One region of the Pseudomonas sp. GWSMS-1 genome, then DNA from elsewhere that is predicted to be linked to it. Evidence: predicted binding sites of a transcription regulator. Region 1 holds the regulator's gene; each other region holds the start of a gene.
The links. The regulator sigma-54, encoded in region 1, starts transcription at its own class of promoters, with help from an activator protein. The targets are predictions, from matches to a motif close to ANTGGCATNNANNTTGCTNT.
Positions count from the first base shown of each region.

Region 2: the regulator sigma-54 is predicted to act here: its motif matches at 2,286-2,305, upstream of ACEPAJ_RS15010 (flagellar basal body rod protein FlgF).
Region 3: the regulator sigma-54 is predicted to act here: its motif matches at 2,407-2,426, upstream of glnK (P-II family nitrogen regulator).

Region 1 is NZ_JBMHHV010000003.1:401,849-407,575, forward strand. It holds gene pmbA (metalloprotease PmbA) at 1-71, shown strand, start outside; gene ACEPAJ_RS02785 (HPr family phosphocarrier protein) at 208-480, opposite strand; gene rapZ (RNase adapter RapZ) at 493-1,350, opposite strand; gene ptsN (PTS IIA-like nitrogen regulatory protein PtsN) at 1,353-1,826, opposite strand; gene hpf (ribosome hibernation-promoting factor, HPF/YfiA family) at 1,842-2,150, opposite strand; gene ACEPAJ_RS02805 (RNA polymerase factor sigma-54) at 2,344-3,858, opposite strand; gene lptB (LPS export ABC transporter ATP-binding protein) at 3,996-4,721, opposite strand; gene lptA (lipopolysaccharide transport periplasmic protein LptA) at 4,724-5,266, opposite strand; gene lptC (LPS export ABC transporter periplasmic protein LptC) at 5,253-5,727, opposite strand, start outside.
Region 2 is NZ_JBMHHV010000005.1:2,425,892-2,431,618, reverse strand. It holds gene flgC (flagellar basal body rod protein FlgC) at 1-88, shown strand, start outside; gene flgD (flagellar hook assembly protein FlgD) at 114-782, shown strand; gene flgE (flagellar hook protein FlgE) at 826-2,148, shown strand; gene ACEPAJ_RS15010 (flagellar basal body rod protein FlgF) at 2,354-3,094, shown strand; gene flgG (flagellar basal-body rod protein FlgG) at 3,141-3,926, shown strand; gene flgH (flagellar basal body L-ring protein FlgH) at 4,050-4,769, shown strand; gene ACEPAJ_RS14995 (flagellar basal body P-ring protein FlgI) at 4,781-5,727, shown strand, end outside.
Region 3 is NZ_JBMHHV010000005.1:236,310-242,036, forward strand. It holds gene ACEPAJ_RS04420 (gamma-glutamyl-gamma-aminobutyrate hydrolase family protein) at 1-324, shown strand, start outside; gene ACEPAJ_RS04425 (YifB family Mg chelatase-like AAA ATPase) at 388-1,887, opposite strand; gene ACEPAJ_RS04430 (accessory factor UbiK family protein) at 1,926-2,195, opposite strand; gene glnK (P-II family nitrogen regulator) at 2,623-2,961, shown strand; gene ACEPAJ_RS04440 (ammonium transporter) at 2,998-4,311, shown strand; gene ACEPAJ_RS04445 (ammonium transporter) at 4,390-5,640, shown strand; gene ACEPAJ_RS04450 (hypothetical protein) at 5,702-5,727, opposite strand, start outside.

The sequences.
Region 1 (5,727 bases):
ATCTGGAGCTGCGCAGTAACATTCGCACCGGTTCGGTGCTAATCGAGCGGATGACGGTGGCCGGTAGCTAAGAAGTACGGCACAAAAAAGGGCTGCCCATTTGCGTGAGCAGCCCTTTTTATTACCTACCATTCATAGCGGCCACCCTGCGAGCCGTCGCTACGCGACTTTTAAATATCTCCCAGATATTTTTTATGGCCTGCGGGTTTACTCGCCTTCATCGAAGTAGTTGTTGATCAACTCGCTCAGTGCCTGCAGCGCTTCGGCATCTTGCTCACCTTCAGTATGCAAGTGCACGTCAGTGCCTTTGCCAGCGGCGAGCATCATCACTGCCATGATGCTTTTGCCATCCACCAGGCTATCGGCACTGCGACCGACTTTGACCTGACAAGGAAAGCGCCCGGCAACGCCAACAAATTTGGCAGCCGCACGGGCATGCAGGCCAAGCTTGTTGATAATGGTGATTTCGCAGGCGGGCATCGCGGCAATTCCTTAGCTGAGGTCGCGGTGGCGAATCTGGACATTTTTTAAAATGGGCTTCAGCGTTTCGCCCAGGCGGTTGGCCAGGTATACCGAGCGATGATGCCCGCCAGTACAGCCGATCGCCACCGTGACATAGGCACGGTTACTGGCGGCAAAGCGCGGTAGCCATTTGGTCAGGTAGGCAAGGATGTCTTGGTACATCTCTTCAACATCGGCCTGGGCGGTGAGGTAGTCGACAACTGGCTGGTCGAGCCCGGAGAAATCGCGCAGGTCTGGCTTCCAGTAGGGATTCGGCAAGCAGCGCACGTCGAATACCAGGTCGGCATCCACCGGCATACCGCGCTTGAAGCCAAAAGATTCAATCAGGAATGCCGTGCCCGGCTCGGGCTGGCTAAGCAGGCGTAGCTTGATGCTGTCACGCAGCTGGTACAGGTTGAGGTGTGTGGTGTCGATTTTCAGGTCGGCCAGGTCGATGATCGGGCCTAGCAGCAGGCTTTCATCCGCGATGGCTTCAGCCAGCGAGCGATTCTCGTTGGTCAGCGGGTGGCGCCTGCGGGTTTCCGAGAAACGTTTGAGTAGGGTTTCTTCGTCGGCGTCCAGGTAGAGCACATCGCATTTGATGTGCCGGGCGCGAACCTCTTCGAGCAGCTCGGGGAAACGCTTGAGATGGCTCGGCAGGTTGCGCGCATCGATGGACACCGCGACCTGCGGATGCAGTAGCTCGGTATGCAGCAGGGCGCGCTCGGCCAGTTCTGGCAGCAGCCCGGCGGGCAGGTTGTCAATGCAGTAGAAACCGTTGTCCTCGAGCACATCGAGGGCCGTGCTCTTCCCGGAGCCGGAACGACCGCTAACGATGATCAGGCGCATGTCTAGGCTCGATTGAGTTGGCTTTGTACGTCAACCACCACTTGATACAAGGCTTCGCTACTTTCGGCTTGGCGCAGGCTGGCACGCACGTCGCTGCGGTCGAGCATGCTAGCGATCTGCCGAAGCAATTCCAGGTGAGCGTCAGTGGCGGCCTCTGGCACCAGCAGAACAAACAGCAGATCGACGGGGGCGCCATCAATGGCGTCGAAGTCGACCGCGGCGTCCAGGCGCAGCAGGGCGCTGATCGGTGCAGTGCAACCCGGCAGGCGACAGTGCGGTATGGCAATGCCATTACCGAAGCCGGTTGAACCCAGTTTTTCACGGGCAATCAGGCTTTCGAAGATGTCTTGGCCATCCAGGTCAGGCAGCTCGCGTGCTACCAGGTTGGCAATCTGTTCGAGAACACGTTTTTTGCTGCCGCCCGGCACGTTCACTAGGGAACGGCCGGGGGTCAGGATAGTTTCAAGTCGGATCATAGGAGATAGACGACGTCAGCGGGCCATAGCGCCTTGTTGACGATCGAGCTGTTTTTCCTTGTGTTTGATGAGTTGTCGATCGAGTTTGTCGGTCAGTAAATCGATGGCGGCGTACATATCGTCATGCTCGGCATTTGCGACGACTTCACCGCCTGCAATATGCAGGGTCGCTTCGATTTTCTGCTTGAGTTTCTCGACCTCCATGATGACTTGTACATTGGTGATCTTGTCGAAGTGGCGTTCTAATCGGCCGAGTTTTTCGCCGATATAGTCGCGCAGGGCGTCGGTCACATCCAGCTGGTGTCCACTGATGTTGACTTGCATACCGCTTTCTCCTTGTTACCGTGTGTAAGAGGCAGGCAAGAGGCCTGCCGCCGGAACACTGTGGCGTGGAAGACTCTGGCAGAACGGATTCGGCATTAGCTCTACTGGCTGTGTAGCTGTATGGCCGCGTAGCGAAAAAGCCTTGCCTGAAAGGTTCTGTGCAGTGTGACGGATCTTCCTTCTTAGTGCCGCCTTAGATCAATCGTTTGCGCTCGCTGGAGGGCGCTATTCCGAGGGACTCACGGTATTTTGCGACCGTACGGCGAGCGACTTGAATGCCTTGTGCCTCCAGTAGACCAGCGATCTTGCTGTCACTCAACGGCTTTTTCGCATTTTCCGCCGCGACCAGTTTTTTGATGATGGCGCGGATCGCTGTCGACGAACATTCGCCCCCTTCAGAGGTGCTGACATGGCTGGAAAAGAAGTACTTCAGCTCGTAAATGCCGCGCGGGGTGTGCATGAACTTCTGCGTTGTTACCCGTGAAATAGTCGACTCGTGCATCCCTACGGCTTCGGCAATGTCGTGCAGCACTAGAGGCTTCATTGCCTCGTCGCCGTAGTCGAGGAAGCCGCGCTGGTGTTCGACGATCTGCGTGGCGACTTTCATTAGGGTTTCGTTGCGGCTTTGCAGGCTTTTGATAAACCAGCGCGCTTCTTGCAGTTGGTTGCGCATAAAGGTGTTGTCGGCGCTGGAGTCGGCGCGCTTCACAAAGCCGGCGTATTGCGCGTTAACCCGTAGGCGCGGCATAGCTTCTTGGTTCAGCTCCACCAGCCAGCGCTCGTTGTGTTTACGCACGATCACGTCGGGCACCACGTATTCCGGCTCGCTGGACTCTATCTGCGAGCCGGGGCGCGGGTTGAGGGTCTGGATCAGATCGATGACCTGGCGCAGCTCATCTTCCTTGAGCTTCATGCGGCGCATCAGCTGGCTATAGTCGCGGCTACCAAGCAGGTCGAGGTAATCGCTGGTCAGGCGCAGGGCTTCGCTCAGCCACAGTGTTTTTGCGGGGAGCTGGCGCAGTTGCAGGAGCAGGCATTCGCCCAGGTTGCGCGCGGCAATGCCGGTGGGCTCGAATTGCTGAATGCGGTGCAGCACGGCTTCGACTTCATCGAGTTCGATGTCCAGCTCGGGATCGAATGCGTCGACCACTTCTTCCAGAGTTTCTTCCAGGTAGCCTTGGTCGTTGATGCAGTCGATCAGGGTTACAGCAATCAGACGGTCCTTGTCCGACATCGGCGCCAGATTGAGCTGCCAGAGCAGGTGGCTTTGCAGGCTCTCACCGCTGGAGGTGCGGGTGGTGAAATCCCACTCGTCATCATCGTTGCTGTTGTTGGGAAGGCTGCTAGCACTGGTTTGGTAAATATCTTCCCAGGCGGTGTCAACGGGCAGCTCGTTGGGGATGCGCTCACCCCAGTCGCCTTCTTCCAGGTTGTCCACAGTCTGAGTGGTTTCCTGGTAGCTGGTTTCTTGAAGGGGGGCTTCAGCCTGCTCACTGGTATTGGCGCTTTCTGCGCCATCGGCCATGGGGTCCGAGTTGTCGAAGTCATCGCCTTCTTCTTGGCGTTCGAGCATCGGGTTGGACTCCAAGGCTTCCTGGATCTCTTGTTGCAGATCCAGGGTCGACAGTTGGAGCAGACGGATGGCCTGTTGCAGCTGCGGTGTCATCGTCAGCTGCTGGCCCATTCTCAGGACGAGCGATGGTTTCATTGCAGACCTTATTTACCGGCGTCTGTGCGCAATCCACTACAGGGCGTTTTTAAAAACGCCACCAGGAAGCAAATTATATGCCTGACTCTAAAGCTTTTGCCTAGCCTTGGCTGCAACAGGCTTGAGAAAAGCCGTGGTTACAGCCGGAACTCATGCCCCAGGTAAACTTCTTTTACTGTCTGGTTGGCCAGAATGGTCTCGGCATCACCTTCGGCGATCAGTTGGCCATCACTAACAATGTAAGCCGTTTCGCAAATATCCAAGGTCTCGCGAACATTGTGGTCGGTGATCAATATACCGATGCCCTTGGCCTTGAGGTGATGGATGATCTGCTTGATGTCGCCCACAGAAATCGGGTCAACACCGGCGAAGGGTTCGTCGAGCAGGATGAACTTGGGGTTGGTCGCCAGAGCGCGGGCAATTTCCACGCGGCGGCGCTCACCACCAGACAAACTCATGCCGAGGTTGTCGCGGATATGGCTGATATGAAACTCCTGCAGCAGGCCTTCAAGTTCCTTGCGGCGTGCGGCGCCGTCGAGGTCATTGCGGGTTTCCAGGATGGCCATGATGTTGTCGGCCACGCTGAGCTTGCGGAATATCGAGGCTTCCTGTGGCAGGTAACCGATGCCCGCACGAGCGCGGCCATGCATGGGCTGATGGCTGACGTCGAGGTCGTCGATCATCACGCGGCCCTGATCAGCCTGCACCAAGCCAACGATCATGTAGAAACAGGTGGTCTTGCCGGCACCGTTGGGGCCGAGCAGTCCGACGATCTGCCCGCTGTCGATGCTCAGGCTGACGTCGCGCACGACCTGGCGGCCTTTGTAGCTTTTGGCCAAGTGTTGGGCTTTCAATGTGGCCATTATTACTGCGCCTGCTGGTCGGCTGGTTTGTTCTTCGGCTGGATCACCATGTCGATGCGCGGACGTGGCGCTGTGACGTTGGTGCCTGTGGCGCGGCCGGCGTTGACGATCTGGCGCTGGGTGTCATAGACGATTTTCTCGCCTTCGAAGGTGTTGCCTTCTTGAATCACCTTGGCTTGGTCGATCAATACAACGCGATCATTGGCCATGAAGTATTGGATGGTCAGGCCGTAGGCTTTGACGACCTGCTTGTCGGCAGATGGCAGTTGTTCGTAGTAGGCCGGCTTGCCGACAGAGGTAAACACTTCGACATCGCCCTGGGCATTCTGGGTGATGGTCACGGTGTTGCCTGTGATTTTGAGTGTGCCTTGAGTAATCACAACGTCGCCGCGGTAGACCGCTACGCCTTGTTTGTCATCGAGCTCCGCGCTGTCAGCCTGGATACGGATTGGCTGTTCGCGGTCGGATGGCAGTGCCCAGGCGCTGACACTTCCGAGTGCGGCGCTGAGGCTGAGTAGTAGGGGGAGGGTGTTAACGAGCCTCATGCTGACCTCTTACGTTGGACAGCAGGAGCATCCTGCCGTCATTCATGTACGCTTTCATTCCTTGTGCCGTGGTCACCCCATTGGCCGCGACGATTCTAACGGCTTGCTGGGTCTGCGCATATTCCTTCTCGGGGAAGACGGTCAGGCGGCTGGTGGTGAGAACGGTTGGGCGGCCTTTGGCATCAGTGCGATCGACGCGCACGCGCTCGATCAATTCGACTTCCGTGCCGCCAGGGGAGACTTCGCCGCGCTCACTGCGGATTTTCCAGGGCAGCTCTGTGCCGCGGAATAGATTCATGTTCGGGCTGGTCATCAGGGAGATGTCGCTGGCCTTGATGTGCTCGACCTTATCGGCTGTCAACTCATAGTGCAGTTTGCCGTCGGTTTGGTATTGCACGGTATAGGTATTGGTGGCGTAAAAGTCGATCGCGTTGTCGGCGATGGCGCTGTCGGGCTGCTGA
Region 2 (5,727 bases), on a different contig from region 1:
TTCCGCCAGCCGGGCCTTCCAGACCAACACTGAAATGATGAACACCGCCAAGCAGATGATGCAGCGCGTATTGACCCTGGGTCAGTAAGCCAACGAATAAGGAGTGCAGAGTGATGAGTGTTGTTGGCGATGTCAGTGGTTCGGCGCTGGACCAATACCAGATCAAGCAAGGCAGCAGCCAGAATAAAGAGCTCGGGAAAAACGAGTTTCTCAACTTGCTGGTGGCTCAGTTGAATAACCAAAATCCGCTGGAGCCGCAAGGCAATGGCGAGTTTATCGCCCAGTTGGCGCAGTTCAGCCAGGTTGAGGGGATTGAGAAGCTCAATACCAGCATGGGCTCTTTGCTGAGCGGTTACCAGTCATCCCAGGCGCTGCAGGCTTCTTCGTTGGTCGGACGTAAGGTCATCGTGCCTACGGATAAGGCGGTGGTTGATACCAGTGAGAGCTTTAAGGCGAGCCTCGTTCTGCCAGCCAGCAGCAGTAACGTCTACGTCAATATCTATGACAAGGCCGGTGCTGCTGTGGGGCGGGTCAACCTCGGTGAGCAGGCGGCCGGCAATGTCAGCTTTATCTGGGATGGCAAAGACAGCAGCGGCAACCTTTTGCCGCCGGGTACCTACAAGTTTGAGGCGCAGGCTACTTATGCCGATGGGGCTAAAGGCCTATACACCATGCTACCGGCCAACGTTGACAGCGTGACGCTGGGTGGCAGCGAGTTGATGTTGAATCTGGCGGGGCTTGGCAGTGTGCCTATGTCGCAAGTACAGGTTATCGGTCAGTAACTAACAGGTTTAAGCCGCCGGCTGTCCGGCAGAGGAGTTTTCCATGGGTTTCAATATCGGTCTTAGTGGTTTGCGCGCCGCGACCAGTGACCTCAACGTAACCGGTAATAATATCGCCAACGCCGGTACTGCTGGGTTTAAACAGTCGCGTGCCGAATTTGCCGATGTGTATGCGGCGTCTGTGCTGGGCTCCGGTGCCAACCCGCAGGGCAGTGGTGTGCTGCTGGCCAGCGTGTCTCAGCTGTTTAACCAAGGCAATATCAACACCACGCAAAATGCCTTGGACCTAGCAATCAATGGCGCTGGTTTTTTCCAGACCAGCAATAACGGCGAAATCAACTACACCCGTGCCGGTTACTTTGGGACGGATCGCGACGGCTTTATGGTCAATAATTTCGGCTATAAGCTGCAAGGCTATGCGGTGGATGCCAACAATAACCTGCAGAATGGCGTGGTTACCGATTTGCAAATCCAGTCGGCCAGTCAGGCGCCGTTGCCGACCAGTAATCTGGATCAGGTCTTTAACCTCAATTCGACCAATACCGTGCCGACCACGGTGCCGTTCGATCCTGCGGACCCGACGTCTTACAACTCGTCGACCTCGACCAATATCTACGATAGCCAGGGTAACTCCCACGTTTTTACTCAGTACTTCCTTAAGACCGGGCCGAATACCTGGCAAATGAATGTGCTGATCGATGGGCGCAACCCGGATGATCCGGCGTTGACCACGCCATCTTCGGTCGATCTGCAGTTCACCACGGCGGGTCAGTTGGATGTTCCCGCTTTGATTGCCTCAGCGCCCACCGGTTTTGCCGTAGAGTCTGATGGCACTATCAGTCTTACCACCTGGGTGCCTGCTGCTCCCGATAGTTCGGTGCCGCCGGTATGGTCTGGTAACGGTGCGGACCCCGCACCTCTTCCCGCAGGGATGAATATCGATCTGCGCCAGGCGACTCAATTCGCTAGTACCTTTGCGGTCAGTAGCGTCAGTCAGAATGGCTACACCACGGGTCAGTTGGCTGGGTTGGAGATTGACGATGCCGGGGTGATTTTCGCGCGTTATACCAATGGACAGTCAAACATTCAGGGTCAGGTGATCTTGGCTAATTTTGCTAACGTACAGGGTTTGACTCCTGTCGGAAAAACCGCTTGGGCGCAGTCCTTTGCCTCGGGCGAGCCGGTTGTTGGTACCCCACGCAGCGGCACTCTGGGTGCTTTGCAGTCCGGCGCACTGGAAGACTCCAACGTTGAGCTGTCCGATCAGCTGGTTAACCTGATCGTGGCGCAGCGCAACTACCAGGCCAACGCGAAAACCATCGAAACCGAAAGCGCGATCACCCAAACCATTATCAACCTACGTTGATAATGGCTGCCTGCGGCAGGCAAGTGCTTGTCGCCGGCGGCAAAAATACGCCGCCGCGGTTTTTAAAAGGCTCCCTTATGGAGCCTTTTTGTTTTTAAAATCGATATTTATCAATGGCTTATGAATATTTTCCGGATGCTGGCATAGGCATTGCTTTATACCTTGTATAGAGCAGCGGGCGACACGCCCAACTCGGAGAATAACCATGGACAAGATGCTGTACGTTTCCATGACTGGCGCCCATAACAACACCCTGGCCCAGCGTGCCCACGCCAACAACCTGGCAAACATCACCACCAATGGTTTTCGCCGGGATTTTGAACAGGCGCGTTCCATGCCGATTTTTGGTGACGGTTTACCGTCGCGGGTCTACGCCATGAGTGAGCGTCCCGGTACCGACTTCACCCCGGGCTCGTTGCAGGAAACCGGGCGTGATCTGGATGTGGCAGTGGGCGGCAAAGGCTGGCTAGCAGTGCAGGCCCCCGATGGTACTGAGGCCTACGTGCGCACTGCCAGCTTGAACGTCGATGCCCTCGGTGTGCTGCGTACCGGCAACGGCTTGCCGGTGATGGGCAACGCCGGGCCGATTGCAGTCCCGCCTGAGCAGAAAATCGAAATCGGTAAAGACGGCACCATCAGTATTCGTGCCCTCGGTGAGGCGCCAAACGTGTTGGCTGAGGTTGACCGGCTAAAGCTAGTCAACCCAGATCTTAAACAGATGGAAAAGGGCACCGACGGCCTGATCCGCTTCAAGGGCCAAGGTCCTGTGCTGGCGGATGCCAATATGGAAATCACCTCGGGTTTTCTCGAGTCAAGCAACGTCAACGCCGTGGAGGAGATGACAGCGATCCTCTCTTTATCCCGCCAATTCGAGCTGCAAGTGAAGATGATGCGTACCGCCGAAGACAATTCGTCGGCTATGGCGCGCGTCTTGCAAATGACCTAATTATCAGCACGCGGCGTCGGTAAATCGACGCCCGAGGAGAATCGATATGCTTCCGGCACTGTGGGTCAGTAAGACGGGCCTTACCGCTCAGGACATGAACCTGACCACCATTTCCAACAACTTGGCCAACGTCTCGACCACCGGCTTTAAGCGTGATCGTGCCGAGTTTGAAGACCTGCTGTATCAAATCCGCCGTCAACCCGGCGGCCAGTCCAGCCAGGACAGCCAATTGCCCTCTGGTTTGCAGTTGGGTACCGGTGTGCGTGTCGTCGGCACGCAGAAAATTTTCACTGCCGGCAGCCTGCAAACCACCGAACAGCCGTTGGATATGGCGATCAATGGTCGCGGTTTCTTCCAGGTGTTGCTGCCTGACGGCACCGTTTCCTATAGCCGCGACGGTAGCTTTCACCTCAACTCCGATGGCCAGGTGGTGACCTCCAACGGTTACGCGCTGGAGCCCGCCATCGTACTGCCCAACGAAGTGCGCACGTTTACCGTGGGCGAAGACGGCACCGTGTCGGTGACTACGTCCGGCAACCCGCAGCCGCAGATCGTTGGCAACCTGCAGACCGCCGACTTTATCAACCCGGCGGGCCTGGAAGCGATCGGCAACAACCTGTTCCTGGAAACCGCTTCCAGCGGCGCGCCGCAGGTCGGTACACCGGGCTTGAATGGCCTGGGTACCACGCTGCAGAACACCCTGGAAAACTCCAACGTCAGTGTGGTCGAGGAACTGGTGAACATGATCACCACCCAGCGCGCCTATGAAATGAACTCCAAAGTCATTTCCACTGCGGATCAGATGCTTGGCTTTATTTCGCAGAACCTTTGATAGCTAAGGCCCGTTAGTCGCGTGACGGCTGGCGATGTCTTGAGCGCAATCAGTAAACGCTTGATCGGGTATTGCTGGCGAACGTTACACACGCCACCCCACGCAACGCATGAGGTAGTAAATATGAACCGGCTGATTATCATAAGTGCACTGCTTGGCCCTCTGGCTTTGAGCGGCTGCATGGCGCCCGCGCCTAAGCCGGACGACCCCTATTACGCACCGGTCATGCCGCGTACTCCACTGCCCGCCGCGCAGAACAATGGCTCGATTTATCAGGCAGGCTTTGAGAATGGTCTGTTCAGTGACCGCAAGGCTTATCGGGTCGGCGACATTATCACCATCACCCTGAACGAGCGCACCCAGGCCAGCAAGAACAGCAGCAGTCAGATCAGCAAAGACAGCTCGGCCAACCTGGGCGTACCTAATCTGTTCGGCATGGCCGTGTCGCCGAAAAACCCATTGGCCGGTATTGGCGCTTTGGGCATGACCAATGACAACCTGGGGCTGGATGCCAGCTTTGATGCCACGCGTTCGGCTGACGGCTCAGGTGCTGCGGGGCAGAGCAACAGCCTGACCGGCTCGATTACCGTATCGGTGGCCGAGGTGATGCCCAACGGTATTTTGCTGGTGCGCGGTGAAAAGTGGATGACTCTTAACACCGGCGATGAGCTGGTGCGGATTGCCGGTCTGGTGCGTGCCGATGACATCGCCACCGACAACACCGTGTCCTCGACCCGTATTGCCGATGCGCGCATCACTTACTCGGGTACCGGTGCCTTTGCCGATGCCTCGCAACCGGGCTGGATGAGCCGTTTCTTTCTTAGCCCAATGTGGCCGTTCTGAGGATGGCCAACATGACGCTTAGTAAATACCTGATTACCGCTGTCGCCCTGTTGCTGGCCTCTGTTGCTCAGGCCGAACGGCTCAAAGACCTGGCTAGCATCCAGGGCGTGCGTACGAACCAGCTGATCGGCTACGGCCTGGTTGTTGGGCTTAATGGCAGCGGCGACCAAACCACCCAGACGCCCTTCACCGTGCAAACCTTCAACAACATGATGGCGCAGTTTGGCATCAAGGTGCCGGCCGGCGGCAACGTACAGCTGAAGAACGTCGCGGCGGTATCGATCCATGCTGACCTGCCGGCGTTCGCCAAGCCTGGCCAGACCATCGACATCACCGTTTCTTCTATTGGTAACGCCAAGAGCCTGCGTGGCGGCAGCCTTCTGATGACGCCACTTAAAGGGATCGACGGTAACGTTTATGCCATCGCCCAGGGCAACCTGGTGGTCGGTGGTTTTGACGCCGAAGGCGGCGACGGCTCGCGTATCACCGTTAACGTGCCGTCGGCGGGGCGCATTCCCGGTGGTGCAACGGTTGAGCGGCCAGTGCCGAGCGGTTTTGATCAGGGCAATAGCCTAACCCTCAACCTCAATCGCCCCGACTTCACCACCGCCAAGAATATTGTTGATCACATCAACGAGTTGCTCGGCCCAGGCGTCGCCCAAGCCGTCGATGGCGGCTCAATTCGCGTCAGCGCACCCCTTGATCCCGGTCAGCGGGTGGACTACCTGTCGATTCTGGAAAACCTCGAAGTCGAGGTCGGTCAGGCGGTGGCCAAGGTCATTATCAACTCGCGCACTGGCACCATTGTGATTGGCCAGAATGTTCGGGTGCAGCCCGCCGCCGTGACCCACGGCAGCCTGACTGTGACCATTACCGAAGATCCGATTGTCAGCCAGCCAGAAGCCCTTTCCGGCGGTCAGACGGCCGTGGTGCCTCGCTCCAAGGTCAATGCTGATCA
Region 3 (5,727 bases), on a different contig from region 1:
AACGACCCAGTGGCGGTGCAGTATGCCGACAGCCATACCGTGCAGGCGCTGCCCGGCAGCTGGTTTGCTGAGCTGATGGGCGATGAGGCGTTCCCGGTTAATTCGCTGCATGGCCAGGCGCTTGATCAGTTGGGTGAGGGCGTTGAGGCTCTGGCCCACGCCGAAGATGGTTTGGTTGAGGCAATTCACCTGCCGGGCGTTGAGCAGTTCACCTTGGCGGTGCAATGGCACCCGGAGTGGCAGGCCGCGCAAAACCCGCATTCGGTGAAAATCTTCAAAGCGTTTGGCGACGCTTGCCGTGAGTACGCCGCACAGCGCGACTAACACTCCGCTTTGCCCTGCTGTATCCAAGAAGCCCCGCATGCGGGGCTTCTTTATGCCGGTGATTCAGGCTGCGCCGCCGCTTGGGCGGTACTGCAAAGCTTCGCCCAAATGGCTGCGGCTGATATCTGCGGCGCCGTCCAGGTCGGCCAGGGTGCGTGCCACTTTCAATACGCGGTGAGCGGCGCGCAGGCTCAGGCCCAGGCGCTCGCAGGCGTTTTCCAGCCACTGGCGGTCGGCGTCGGGCAAGCTGCAGTGCTGCTGCACGCCGTTAAGGTCGAGGTGTGCGTTGCTGCAGCCTTGGCGCTCCAGTTGTTGCTGACGTGCTCTAACCACCTGGGCGGCCAGCTCGGCGCTGCTTGGGCCGGGCTCAGTGCTGGGGTTGAGGCGGGTGGTTTCACGCGGCACAGTCAGGTGCAAATCGATGCGGTCGAGAAAAGGGCCGGAGAGTTTGTTGCGGTAGCGTTGGATTTGCTCGCTGCTGCAACGACAGCGCCCGGAAGGGTCGCCCAAGTGTCCGCAGGGGCAAGGGTTCATCGCGGCCACCAGCTGGAAGCGCGCGGGAAAACGGACCTTGTCGCGCGCACGGGCAATCACGATATGCCCGCTTTCCAGCGGCTCGCGCAGGACTTCTAGCACCTTGCGATCAAACTCGGGCAGCTCATCTAAAAACAACACGCCGTGATGGGCCAAGGTGATTTCGCCGGGCTGCGGGCGACTACCGCCACCCACCAGCGCCGGGCCCGATGCGCTGTGATGCGGTGTACGAAACGGTCTTTGCGGCCAGGCGCTCAGCGGCGTGTGGCTGGCCACGGAATGGATGGCGGCGACTTCCAGCGCTTCCGCCTCGTTGAGGGGCGGCAGTAAGCCGGGCAGGCGGCTGGCCAGCAGGGTTTTGCCGGTGCCGGGCGGGCCGGTAAACAGCAAATTATGCGAACCTGCGGCGGCCACCAGCAGTGCGCGTTTGGCGGCAATCTGCCCCTGCACTTCGGCTAAATCCGGGTAGGGCAGCACGTGGCGCAACAACCCCTGGGCTTGATAGGGCGCGAGTGGTGTGTGCCCGTTGAGGTGCGCGGCGACTTCCAACAAGTGCTCGACGGCAATCACCGTCAGCCCAGATGCCAGGCTGGCTTCCTCGGCATTGGCCTTGGGCACCACCAAGGTGCGCCCGGCGGCGCGGGCCGCCAGTGCTGCGGGTAATACGCCTTGAACCGAGCGAATAGCCCCGGAGAGCGCCAGTTCGCCCAAGCATTCGAGCTGTTCCAGCACCGCCACGGGGACCTGACCGCTGGCGGCAAGAATGCCGAGGGCAATCGCCAAGTCGAAGCGGCCGCCGTCCTTGGGCAGATCGGCCGGGGCCAGATTGAGGGTGATGCGTCGGGGCGGGAAGTCGAAGGCGCAGTTGAGGATGGCGCTGCGCACGCGGTCCTTGCTTTCTTTGACCGCGGTCTCTGGCAAGCCGACCAGCGCCAGTGATGGCAGGCCGTTGGCCAAGTGGGCCTCGACGGTGACGGCGGGCGCTTCAATGCCGACTTGGGCGCGGCTGTGGACTATGGCCAGGGACATCGATCACTCCTTGATCGGCAGATGCATCCGCTCGGGTATTACTCGTTGGGCGCGGTGGTATCTGCGTTGCGGGCTTCCATCTCGCTGACCTTGGCTTCGAGGGCCTCCAGGCGAGCGCGAGTGCGGGCTAAGACGACCATCTGGCTGTCGAATTCGTCGCGGCTGACCAGGTCGAGTTTGCTGAAGGCGCTTTGCAACAGCACCTTGAACTGGGCTTCGAATTCACTGCGCGGCAAGGGCGCATCGCCGTTGAACAGGCGCGAGGCATGGGTGGTCAGGGCGTCTAGCAGGGCTTTAGGTGGCAGCATAATGAGGTTCCGTTTACAGATGGCGGCAGTGTAGCACGCAGTTTTAACCGGCTTGCCGGGTGCGATTGGCGCGGGATGGGGGCTGCTTGCACGGTTTTCGCGCGCAGCTTGGCGGGATGTTGCACCGTTGTTGTGCGCTGGCTGTTGGCTATTACCGGGCTAAAACGCCCGTTTACTGGGTAACTGCATGAAATAAATCGGTTTTACCTGACCTGGCAAGCTTTCTGCTATGTCTCCTGTGACGCAAGCACTGATGCAGTTCCGGTGCGTCAGGCGAAGCGGGGAAGTGTTTCGTTGGGAGCGGTTGCTGAGTATCGGTGCCGTTGGATCAGGGCTGCGATGCATTACAAAAGCCAGGCACTGCGCTTAGACTTGGACCGGGTTCGTAATTCCTGGGGCAAGTCCACCATACACGGGAGAGAGTTTCATGAAGCTAGTCACTGCCATCATCAAGCCGTTCAAGCTGGACGACGTTCGTGAGTCACTGTCGGAGATCGGCGTGCAGGGCATCACGGTCACTGAAGTCAAAGGCTTTGGTCGTCAGAAGGGCCATACCGAGCTGTACCGCGGTGCTGAATACGTGGTCGATTTCTTGCCAAAAGTAAAAATCGACGTGGCCATCGCTGACGATCAACTCGATCGTGTGATCGAGGCCATCACTAAAGCTGCCAACACCGGCAAGATCGGTGACGGCAAGATTTTCGTTGTAAACCTGGAACAGGCAATCCGCATCCGTACCGGCGAAACCGGCACCGACGCAGTTTAAGCCTCCGCACGAACCCCACGCCCCAGGAGTTAAACCATGACTCTGCGAAAAATCGCAGGGCTAGGAGCCCTTTTGTCTCTCGTTCCTGGCTTTGCCATGGCCGAAGAGACCAGCCTGAACAGCGGCGACACCGCTTGGATGTTGGTTGCCACTGTACTGGTGCTGTTTATGACCATCCCCGGTCTGGCGCTTTTCTACGCTGGCATGGTGCGTTCGAAGAACGTGCTGTCAGTGTTGATGCAGTGTTTTGCGATTACCGGGTTGATCAGCATTCTTTGGGTCGTCTATGGCTACAGCATGGCCTTCGACACGACCGGCATGGAGCAGGGGGTACTCAACCTCAATTCCTTCGTCGGTGGTTTCTCCAAAGCCTTCCTTTCTGGTTTGACCCTGGACAGCCTGGTGGCTGGGATTCCGGAGAGTGTCTTCATCACCTTCCAGATGACCTTCGCCATCATCACCCCGGCACTGATTGTCGGTGCCTTTGCCGAGCGCATGAAGTTCTCGGCCATGCTGGTCTTTATGACGGTGTGGTTCACCCTGGTCTATGCGCCGATCGCGCACATGGTCTGGGGCGGCGACGGGGCGCTGATGTGGGACTGGGGCGTGCTCGACTTCGCCGGTGGCACCGTGGTGCATATCAACGCCGGTATCGCCGGTCTGGTGGCCTGTCTGGTGCTGGGCAAGCGTAAGGGCTTTCCTACTACTGCGATGCCGCCGCATAACTTGGGCTACACCCTGATCGGCGCAAGCATGCTCTGGGTCGGCTGGTTCGGCTTTAACGCAGGCTCTGCGCTGGCCGCCAACGGCAGCGCCGGTATGGCCATGCTGGTCACTCAGATTGCCACCGCTACAGCGGCGCTGAGCTGGATGTTCGCCGAGTGGATCACGCATCGCAAACCCAGCGTCTTGGGCATTGCCTCGGGTGCTGTGGCGGGACTGGTGGCGATTACACCGGCATCCGGTACGGCGGGGCCGATGGGCGCTCTGGCGATTGGCCTGGCCAGTGGGGTGATCTGCTTCTTCTGCGCCACCAGCCTGAAACGCAAACTGGGTTATGACGATTCCCTCGACGTGTTCGGCGTACATGCCGTGGGCGGGATTGTCGGCGCTATTCTCACTGGGGCGTTCGCCGCGCCGGCCTTGGGCGGTTTCGGCGCGGTGGAAGACATTGCGGCGCAGTTGTGGATTCAGTTCAAAGGGGTGGCCTTCACGGTGGTGTACACCGCAGTGGTGACCTTCGTAATCCTGAAAGTGATCGACCTAGTAATGGGCCTGCGTGTCAGTGAAGAGGAAGAGACCATCGGTCTCGATCTCGCCCTGCATAACGAGCGCGGCTACAACCTGTAAGCACACGGAGTGCGTCCGGCGCCAACCCGGACGCCTTAACCGAATAGCGCTAAAAAGCGTAACGGCAAGAGGTGAACCATGGACAACACAGCATTGACTGCACTGCAGTACGGTTTTGATACCTTCTACTTTTTGGTTTGCGGCGCTCTGGTGATGTGGATGGCAGCGGGTTTTGCCATGCTCGAATCCGGTCTGGTGCGCGCCAAAAACACCACTGAAATTCTCACCAAGAACATCGCCCTGTACGCAGTCGCGAGCATCATGTACCTGGTGATCGGCTACCACATCATGTACTCCAGCCCGGAAGGCGGCATCCTGCCAAGCTTCGGCTTCCTGCTCGGTGACGAAAACAGCGTTGAGTCGGTTCTGGCCGGCGGTGACGACGCGCCTTACTACTCGGCGCGTTCGGACTTCTTCTTCCAGGTGGTGTTTGCTGCGACCTGCATGTCGATCGTTTCCGGTGCTGTGGCTGAGCGCATGAAGCTGTTTGCCTTCCTGGCATTCGCTGTGGTGATGACCGGTTTCATCTACCCGGTACAGGGCTTCTGGAAATGGGGTTCGGGCTTCCTCAACGAAGCCGGCTTCCTCGACTTCGCCGGTTCCGGTGTGGTGCACATGGCCGGCGCAACTGCCGCCCTGGCTGGCGTACTGCTGCTCGGTGCACGTAAAGGCAAGTACGGCCCGAATGGCCAGGTTAACGCCATTCCGGGTGCCAACCTGCCGATGGCAGCGCTGGGTACCTTCATCCTGTGGATGGGCTGGTTCGGCTTCAACGGTGGCTCGCAGCTGAAGATGAGCACCATCGAAGACGCCAACGCCGTGGCCAACGTGTTCGTTAACACCAACATGGCCGCTGCCGGTGGCCTGATCGCGGCACTGATCGTGGCACGCATCCTGTTCGGCAAAGCTGACCTGACCATGGCCCTCAACGGTGCCTTGGCTGGCCTGGTGGCAATCACTGCCGAACCGCTGACCCCAACTGCCCTGCAGGCCACCCTGATCGGTGGTGTAGGTGGTGTACTGGTGGTCTTCGCGATTCTGGGTCTGGACAAGCTCAAGCTCGACGATCCAGTCGGCGCCATCTCGGTGCACGGCGTGGTCGGTATCTGGGGCCTGCTGGCGGTTTGCCTGACCAATAGCGACGCTACTTTGGGCGCACAGCTGCTCGGTATCGGTTCAATCTTCGCCTGGGTCTTCGTCTGCAGCCTGATCGTCTGGTCCATCATCAAGCTGGTGATGGGGCTGCGCGTCAGTGAAGAAGAAGAATACGAAGGTGTGGATATCGCCGAGTGCGGTATGGAAGCCTACCCGGAATTCACCAAGCGTTAATTCCTGCTGGGTTTGAACAAGGGCGCCTGATGGCGAGCCGTTCGCTTAATCTGTTGAAAACCTAAGGCCCGGTGAAGTACAGGATAT